DNA from 3 places in the Clostridium lapidicellarium genome. Region 2 is predicted to be linked to each of the others. Evidence: a T-box and tRNA genes for the amino acid it is inferred to sense, from the RefSeq annotation. Region 2 holds a T-box; the other regions hold tRNA genes.
The links. A T-box is a leader RNA that pairs with one kind of tRNA and senses whether it is charged. The one in region 2 lies ahead of ileS (isoleucine--tRNA ligase), so its partner is inferred to be a tRNA-Ile.

Region 1 (3,288 bases), on a different contig from region 2:
TTCAATTGGTTCCAACAAAATGGGTCCAGCTTCCATAAGCCCTCTTTTATAGGCCAGCGAAGCAGCTATTTTAAATGCCATCTCTGAAGAATCCACAGGATGATACGAGCCATCATGAAGAGTTGCTCTCAGCCTTATTACAGGGTAACCGGCCAGAACTCCATGATTTATGCATTCCCGCAGACCTTTTTCTACTGCTGGAATATATTGTCTTGGCACTACCCCGCCCACTACTTTATCTACAAATTCCAAATCATCTTCTCCATCAGTCCTCGGTTCAAATTTAATTTTCACATCACCATACTGCCCATGTCCTCCAGATTGCTTTTTATGTTTTCCTTGAACATCAGAGGATTTCTTTATAGTCTCCCTGTAAGGTACCTTGGGCCGCTGCAAAATAACTTCTATTCCAAATTTAGATTTCAACTTAGACGATATAACATCAATGTGAGTTTCACCTAATCCAGATATTATCGCTTCTGCATTTTCCGTATCCCTGGACACTTTAAATGTGAGATCTTCTTCCACCATTTTATTCAATCCATTTAATATTTTATCCTCATCATTTTTAGATTTAGGCAAAATTGCCATTGAAATCACAGGTTCAGGAAACTCAATATCTTTAAATGCTATAGACGATTTAGGGCAACATAGAGTATCCCCCGTACTCGTAAATTGCAGTTTAGCCACAGCCCCTAAATCACCTGCAGTTATTTCAGAAACAGGAATTTGCTGTTTTCCTCTTAAAAAATACATACTTCCTATCTTTTCATTTTTATTCTTCTTAACATTGTATACCACCGTATCGGATTTTAACTTCCCTGTCATAACTCTAAACAAAGATAATTTTCCTACAAACGGATCAATTATAGTTTTAAAAACAAAAGCCGAAAAAGGCTTTTTTTTATCTATTCCCACAGTTAGTTCAGAATTATTTTTCAAATTTTCCGCCTTTACAGGCACCATATTTTCCGGTGATGGAAAACATTCAATTATATCTTCAATCAAAGTTTCCATTCCTATTCCAGTTAAAGCAGAACCACACATTACAGGTACTACTTCTCCATTTGAACATCCATTTATCAAACCCGCATATATATCCTTATCCTCCAGAGTACCTTCATCTAAATATTTATCCAAAAGTTTTTCATCCGTTTCAGCTACGGCTTCTATTACCATATTTTTGCATTCGGCTATTTTTTCTAAAATATCTTTAGGTATATCTGCTTCCTTCATGATTTTTGTCTTATTATCAAATATTCTGGCCCTTTTTGAAATAACGTTTACAACACCTTTAAAACCACTTTCAACACCTATAGGATATTGAACCGGCACTACAGATATGCCAAATTTCCGCTTTAAATCTTCCAAAACTTTTTCAAAATTAGAATTTTCTCTATCAAGCTTATTTATATAAAAAGCTCTCGGTAAATTATATTTATTTACATAATCCCAACATTTCTCTGTTCCAACTTGAACTCCAGATACACCTGATACAACAATCAATGCCGTATCAACTGCCCTCAGCCCTTCCACAGTTTCACCCACAAAATCAAAATATCCCGGCATATCAACTAAATTTATCTTCACATCGTTATACTCGCAGGAAGCTAAAGATGTGGATAAAGATATTTTTCTCTTTTTTTCTTCTGTATTATAATCACTGACAGTATTTCCATTCTCAATTCTTCCAAGTCTGTCTATAGTCTTGGTATAGTAAAGTATTGCTTCTGTTAATGTAGTCTTCCCGGATCCACTGTGACCGATAATTCCTACATTCCTTAAATGTTCTGTTGAGTAGTTTTTCATAAGCAATTCCCCCTCTCACTTTACACTTAGTTTATATATTCTACTTACGTCTCAAAATCCCTGCTAAAATTAAATAAATTTTCACAATAATATGATTTTAATAAATATATAAAAAATATTTTTACATAAAAAAAAAGAGCAACAAAATGTTACTCTTGTGGTGGAGATAAAGAGATTCGAACTCTTGACCCCCTGCGTGCAAGGCAGGTGCTCTCCCAGCTGAGCTATACCCCCACATGGTGGACCTTCAGGGACTCGAACCCCGGACCAACCGGTTATGAGCCGGTTGCTCTAACCAACTGAGCTAAAGATCCATATATTATCCGGCAGCGACCTGCTCTCCCACAGGGCCTCCCCTGCAGTACCCTCGGCACCGTGAAGCTTAACCTGCCTGTTCGGAATGGTAAGGGGTGTTACCTTCACGTTATTATCACCGGATATTTTTTCTTTCGCACTACAGTTTAATATTATACTGACATTTTTATTGATTGTCAATACTTTCTTTAAAAATCCGTCAAATTTCCCTCTGAAAGATAATTTTCTGCCAATTAAAAAATATTTTCTAACTATACAGGACTAATTTTATAAAAAGTTATATGATCTCTCCATTTTCCATTTATAAATAAGTATTTTTCATTTAAACCAAGTTTTTTAAATCCGCATCTTTTAAGAACTCTTTGAGATCTCAAGTTATCTACCAAGGTAGATGCTTCAATCCTATGTAATTTTAGCTCATCAAAAGCATATTCCAAAACCAAACTCAATGCTTCTTTCATATATCCCCTGCCCTGCTCCTCTTCATCTATAGAATATCCCACGAATGCACTTTTAAACACTCCCAGCATTATATTGGATATCTGTACCTTGCCTATAAATTTCCTATCTTTAAATATACCAAAATTAGCACTTCTGCCAGATAAGAACTGCTTATAGCTTTCAATTAAATTTCTTTTTTGCACTTCAAGTGTATAAAAACTTTCCTCTCGTTCGGGTTCAAATTCACTTAAGTAAGTTCTATTTTTTATATAATAATTCAGTACACTTGCTGCATTTTCCGGTGTCAAAATAGATAATGTTATATGACTTCCCTTTATATGTAATCCTTTATTTATACGTATATTTTTAGTTTCATCAAGATCCAAACCAAATAATATTTCATTTTTATATTCGGAATCAGCCTTTATGCTTTTTGATATTATACCTTCAAGTTCAAACCCCAGATCAGTAAATGCCTGTATATTTATATCCTCATGTGCCATTATATTTATTTTATTCAAATTAGCCTTTTTAAGAAGAATTTGTATAAAATTTTCCAGAGTATTCCTCAATAATTTATAACTGCGTTCTCCCCATCTATAAAATTTCAACCTAATCATACTATACTTATTGACTTCGGAAAGTTCAATTATAAATATTCTTCCTATGGTAATGCCTAAATTATCTCTCACTATATATTCATTATCATTACCTTTGACCAAA
Region 2 (3,288 bases):
ACATTTCCCTTGTGTTTTGACATTTTTATCCCATGTTTATCCAGTACATGCCCTAGAACCAAACAATTTTCAAATGGGCTCCTGTCAAATAACACAGTAGATATGGCCATAAGAGTATAGAACCATCCTCTAGTTTGATCTACCGCTTCGGATATAAATTGAGCAGGAAAATTTTGCTTAAAAAGCTCCTTGTTTTCAAAAGGATAATGATGCTGTGCAAAAGGCATGGAACCTGAATCAAACCAACAGTCAATTACATCCGAGGATCTTTTCATTTCTCTGCCGCATTTAGGACATTTTAATTTAATTTCATCAATATATGGTTTATGAAGTTCTATATTTTCAGGTACATTTATACCTTTTTCTCTTAATTCCTCAATGCTTCCTATACACTCCTTGTGTCCGCATTCACATTCCCATATTGGAAGTGGTGTACCCCAATATCTCTCTCTGCTGAGACCCCAGTCTATTACTCCTCCAACAAAGTTTCCAAATCTTCCGGTTCTTATATTGTCAGGATACCAATTTGTATTATTGGTATTTCTAACCAGTTCATCTCTGACAGAGGACATTTTAATAAACCAGGTATCCCTCGGATAATATAAAAGAGGAGTATCACATCTCCAGCAAAATGGGTAAGAGTGAGTGAATTTCTCTGTTTTATAAAGTATTCCCTTTTCCTTTAAATACTCTATTATCTTGGGCTCTGCATTTTTTACAAATATTCCCTTCCAGGGTGTAACTTCTTCTTTAAATCTACCCTGTGTATCTACAGAATTGGTCATAGGTATGTCATACTTTTTACAGCTTTTACTGTCATCTTCACCAAAAGCAGGGGCAGTATGCACTATCCCGGTACCATCAGTCAAAGTTACATAATCTGCATGGATCACATAATGTGCCCTGCCCTTAAAAGATACAAAATTGAACATCGGTTCATAGTCCAGGCCAACCAATTCTGTTCCTTTGAATTTTTTCAAGATTCTGTACTCATCTTCCAGTTTATTCAAAAGAGCTTCTGCCAATATTAAATGTTCTCCTTTGTTTAACACTTCCACGTAATCATAATTTTCATTCACTGCCAATGCCATATTATTTGGAAGTGTCCATGGAGTTGTCGTCCATGCAAGCATATATTTATTCTTATTCTTGAGTTTAAATTTAACGTATATGGACGTTTCCTTTACATCTTTGTATCCCTGTGAAACCTCATGAGAAGAAAGTGCAGTACCGCACCTCGGACAATAGGGTACTACCTTATGGCCCTTATACAAAAGCCCTTTTTTCCATATTTCCTTCAATGCCCACCATTCAGATTCTATATAGTCATTATGATAAGTTACATAGGGATTATCCATATCCACCCAGAAACCTATCCTATCGGACATCTTTCTCCACTGACTCACATATGTAAATACACTGTCTTTACATTTCTTTATGAAATTTTCCACCCCATAATCCTCTATTTGGGGTTTACCTGAAATTCCAAGACTTTTTTCAACTTCAAGCTCCACTGGAAGACCATGGGTATCCCATCCGGCTTTTCTCAAAACCTTATATCCCTGCATAGCTTTATATCTAGGTATAAGATCCTTCATAGACCTTGTCAAGACATGGCCTATATGCGGTTTCCCGTTAGCAGTTGGAGGTCCATCATAAAAAGTAAAATACTTCCCATCCCCATTCTCCTTAAAGCTTTTTTCCTCTATTTTCTTGTCTTTCCATAATTCAAGGACATCTTTTTCTCTTTGGACAAAACTTTTGCTATTGTCGATTTTTTTGTACATGATTTGACCCCTTTCTCTCTTATTATTAAATCTTTACTAATATACACATTTTATACAAGATAATGAACTAAAATATACAGAAAATAAATAAAAAAACTTCATCCAAATAGGACGAAGTTTTTTTCGCTATACCACCTATGATAATGTTTCTACTATGATATAATTTTCTTTAACGCAGAATTACGTAAAAGTCTACTCCAGCATATATCCACAATTCCATTTCAACTTTCAAACTCCGAAGTGATTTTCTCCAATTCATTCTATGAGTTCTCACCGTCCCTCATTCTCTGTAAGTAATTACAAATTTGGATACTCTTCTTCTTCAATGTTTCTTAAGACGACTACGATTTAATTTCCTTCTATTATATTATATGATTTTTTCATTGTCAATAATTTATGCTATATTATTAATAATACACCTATAATATTCATATAATAACACCAACAATAAAAAAAGTCTTTTATAAAGGGGATATGCTTTATGAAAATAAAATGGTTAGGCCACTCTAGTTTTCTATTGCAGGATTCAATGGGCCGTACACTTCTAACAGATCCTTTTGACGGAACCGTAGGTTACAAGGTTTTCCAAGATAAAGTGGATTCAATTACAATAAGTCACAATCATTTTGACCACAACTATACGAAAAATGTAAAGTACAGCCATATTATAGACAAACCAGGTTTCTTTAATCCAGATGGTATATCAATTGTGGGAATACCTTCTTATCACGACAAAGTGAAAGGTGCAAAACGTGGCAAAAATATAATATTTGTAATAGAAATGGACAATTATAGAATATGTCATCTTGGAGATATAGGATATGTGCTATCTAAAGATGAGATAGATAAATTAGGCAAAATAGATGTATTGATGATTCCAGTAGGGGGTAACTTTACCATAGACGGTAAAGAAGCTGCAATACTTGCTAAATCCATCAACAGTCATATAATAATTCCCATGCACTATAAAACTTCCCTGCTGACTTTTGAACTGGATGGATTGGAGAAATTCCTCAAATACGTAAAAAATGCTGAAAGAGTTAAAAGCAATACTCTGGTTGTAGAAAACAATCTGGAGAAATACAATTTAGTCAAGATACTTGATTTCAAATAGCTTTTAACTGTGTTCAACATGTTCCAGTCCTGCATTGAACAATTTGTTTATATGTTCGTCATCTAAAGAATAATATACTGATTTCCCATCTCTTCTAAATTTAACCAAACGAGCTGTCTTTAAAATTCTAAGCTGGTGAGATATAGCGGACTGACTCATTTGAAGTATTTCCGCTATATCACATACACAGAGCTCTTTCTTAAACAGTGCATATATTATCTTAATCCTTGTAAAATCACCCAACACTTTAAAAAGGCCAGAAAGATCCCTAAAGACTTTTTCATCCAGCATACTTTCTTTAACACTTTTTATACAATCTTCATGAAGTTCAGTACAAGAACACACTTCAATTTCCGAGTCCTCTTTCACATTATCAACCCCTCACTA
Region 3 (3,288 bases), on a different contig from region 2:
ACAGATAAATACCCCACTTCTTTAAACCATTCCACATTTATTACAAAATTTACAATCCTATTTAAAAATATAATACATAAAGCCAGAATAAAAATCAATGTACCCAGTGCAATCTTCTTTTTTTTCACCATAATCACCTCTTTATAAACAATTGTAAAGAAAATATAAATCAAGTAAAATATTAAACATATCAGTCAGAAATTATGTACTTCTTTTCTTTTAATTCATTTATTATTTTTTCTAATGTATCATAATCATCTGCTATTACAGTGTGTAAATGCACACCTCCTGTCAATATCAATAGAGGTTCAGCCTTATATTTATTTATTTTATACAAAAAATTATCTACATCATATAAATTTTTTATCATCAACATCCCCCTTATTTCACCATATACAGGATGTTCTACTATAACATCTTTTATCCTTCCTCCAAATTTAACTATGGTTTTAAGCTCATCTTCCATTTCATTTGCCTTATGGGAAACAGCAATTACTTTTTTAACCGTTTCTCTTTCGATTTTTGGAATCAAGTATCCATCTGGAGTAGCTACTATACTCTTACCTTTAGCTCTTAAAATTGCTATATCCTTAACTATTACCTGTCTGGTAACACCTAGTTTTTCAGCTAAAACATGACCCTTTTGAGGTTTGCTATTTTCTTTAAGGATTTTCATAATACATATTCTTCTATCTATTGAATTCATACTAACCTCCCATTAGTATATTTCAAGACAATAATTTAAATTTACATTAACATTATATCATAAAAATTGGAATAACTTTATAGACTGTATTATTTTCAATTAATTTTATCACAATATCTAAGTATATCAAGATTTAAATTACCTTTTATTCTATTATTATGGTGATTTTCTACCAAGTAAAGCAATTCGTTATTTTTTTCTATGTTTTCTAACAATTCTTTACCCAATTTTGGATGATAATAATACACCTTTATCTTTTTAATATTACAAAATTTTTTCAACCTGCCTTTAGAAATTTTATCTCCTAATACCAGAAGGGACTTATCCAGTATATTTAATTTTGTATATACTTTGCCTACATCATGTAAAAGTGCCGCCTTTAATAATAAACTTACATCTATATTTTTAAATTTATCATTGCAAATTTTCTGAACATCATAAGCTACTTTCACAGAATGTTTTCTTTCCTGTAAAGATAACTTATTGAATAACCTAAATTCATTTTCATTCAAATTAACTTTTATAAAATTTTTATCACTGTCATTGAGTTCAGCAGTAAGTGCCCAATAAAACTGTTTTACTCTGTAAAAAAGTGTCATTTATTTCATCACCCTTAATTAAAAAATAAAAAAACTACATCTTTTAAAAGATGTAGTTCCATCTTGAAACAAAATGGTGGAGATAAAGAGATTCGAACTCTTGACCCTCTGCGTGCAAGGCAGATGCTCTCCCAGCTGAGCTATACCCCCACATGGTGGACCTTCAGGGACTCGAACCCCGGACCTACCGGTTATGAGCCGGTTGCTCTAACCAACTGAGCTAAAGATCCATATATTCATCCGGCAGCGACCTGTTCTGCATTACAAGTTCTTATTATACTGACATTTTTACCGGTTGTCAATACTTTTTGATAAAATGTGATTCCGAGATTCAAGTGGATTTTATCCAAAAAAACACTTATCATACTTGAATCCCAGAATAACCAGTAATGTTTATAATTTCAGTATAAAAATCTCCTTATTTCAAATCATCTGGAACAACCCAATATCCTTTAGAGTTATGAGTTTTTAAATAGTTTTTGAATTCCTGTGATTTATATGCTTTTACTATATCTTGAGCCCATTTTGCATTTTTATTTTTTCCATCTACCGCAACAGTTATATACAGATCATCTACCAATGTTTCCGATAAGAGAGATTTATTAGCATCTATTTTAGCCATATATACAATAGCTCCCGGTAGAACGGCATAATCTGCATCATTAAGAGAACGCGGTATTTGCGAAGAATCCATTTCAACTATTTTCAAATTATATTTATTCTGAACTATATCCTTTTGAGTTGCAAGAGTTTTCGTTACTCCTTCTTTTATCTTAATCCACCCAGCTTTTTCAAGCAGCGCATAAGCTCTTGCAGCATTTGACGGATCTTTAGGAATAAATACCGTATCTCCCCGTTTAACTTCATTTATTGACTTATACTTATTGGAAAAGATTCCCGCCCTTACTGTTGGAATCTTAACTACAGATACAAGGTTTGCTTTCTTTTCCTTATTATATGCCTTCACATAAGCATTGTGCTGAGCTACATTAAAATCCAAACTTCCCTCTGTTAATGCCACTTCTGATTGAAGAAGATCCGAAAAATTCACCAATTTTACTTTATAGCCTTCTTTTTCAAGAATTGGCTTTACACCTGCATTGAATAAATCATTATAAGGTCCCGGAGAAACTCCCAATTTTATTTCCTTTTTTGTACTTGAAGAAGATTTACTGGCAGAACCACAAGCTGTCAATCCCAATGCCATAAATACAACCATAATTGCCATTGTTATAACGTTTCTAAATATTTTCTTTTTCATAACCTTTCCTCCTTTAACACTAGCCTCTTCTAAGTTTCCTAGAAAGAATATTACCTATAGTCTGTATAACCTGAACAAATATTATAAGTAGAATTACTGTAATAATCATAACCTTGGTATCAAATCTTTCATACCCATATGATATAGCTATATCACCTATTCCTCCACCACCTATGGTTCCCGCCATAGCAGTAGCTCCTATAAGGCCTATAGTAGCTGTAGTAAGAGAAAGTACAAGTGAACCCATTGCTTCTGGAAGTAAAAAATGCCATATTATCTGAAAGGGTGTGGCACCCATTGCCTCTGCTGCTTCTATAGTTCCACTGCTCACTTCTAAAAGTGAATTTTCAACTAATCTAGAAATATAAGGTATAATAAAAACTGTAAGCGGAACCAGAGCAGCGTCAGTGCCTATGGAAGAGCCAACTATAAGTTTGGTAAAAGGCACAATGGCAACCATTAAAATTATAAAGGGAATAGAACGAAATATATTTACAATGGGATTCAAAATTTCATATACATATTTATTTTCTAATATTCCCTTCGGCCTAGTAACCACCATCAATATTCCCAAAATTGTTCCAAAAATAGAACCTATGAGCAATGGTATAAAAATCATATATAAGGTCTGCAATATTGCAGTATAAATTTGAGACATGCTTATAGTTTGCATCTATACCACCTCCTCAACAAAAATATTTTGTCCTCTGATATAATCACTG

Region 1: it encodes a tRNA-Ile, which carries the amino acid that the T-box ahead of ileS (isoleucine--tRNA ligase) is inferred to sense. The anticodon was not compared.
Region 3: it encodes a tRNA-Ile, which carries the amino acid that the T-box ahead of ileS (isoleucine--tRNA ligase) is inferred to sense. The anticodon was not compared.

Annotation. Positions count from the first base shown of each region.
Region 1 is NZ_JBGFFE010000023.1:14,186-17,473, forward strand. Features, by position in the region: gene fusA (elongation factor G) at 1-1,809, opposite strand, end outside; tRNA gene AB8S09_RS12845 (tRNA-Ala) at 1,968-2,043, opposite strand; tRNA gene AB8S09_RS12850 (tRNA-Ile) at 2,047-2,123, opposite strand; rRNA gene rrf (5S ribosomal RNA) at 2,131-2,247, opposite strand; gene AB8S09_RS12860 (GNAT family N-acetyltransferase) at 2,376-3,288, opposite strand, start outside.
Region 2 is NZ_JBGFFE010000002.1:293,977-297,264, forward strand. Features, by position in the region: gene ileS (isoleucine--tRNA ligase) at 1-1,787, opposite strand, end outside; T-box leader at 1,892-2,122, opposite strand; gene AB8S09_RS03385 (MBL fold metallo-hydrolase) at 2,269-2,901, shown strand; gene AB8S09_RS03390 (ArsR/SmtB family transcription factor) at 2,905-3,270, opposite strand.
Region 3 is NZ_JBGFFE010000023.1:49,593-52,880, forward strand. Features, by position in the region: gene AB8S09_RS13060 (UPF0182 family protein) at 1-131, opposite strand, end outside; gene AB8S09_RS13065 (transcription repressor NadR) at 191-706, opposite strand; gene AB8S09_RS13070 (HD domain-containing protein) at 802-1,305, opposite strand; tRNA gene AB8S09_RS13075 (tRNA-Ala) at 1,380-1,455, opposite strand; tRNA gene AB8S09_RS13080 (tRNA-Ile) at 1,459-1,535, opposite strand; gene AB8S09_RS13085 (MetQ/NlpA family ABC transporter substrate-binding protein) at 1,724-2,566, opposite strand; gene AB8S09_RS13090 (methionine ABC transporter permease) at 2,586-3,239, opposite strand; gene AB8S09_RS13095 (methionine ABC transporter ATP-binding protein) at 3,240-3,288, opposite strand, start outside.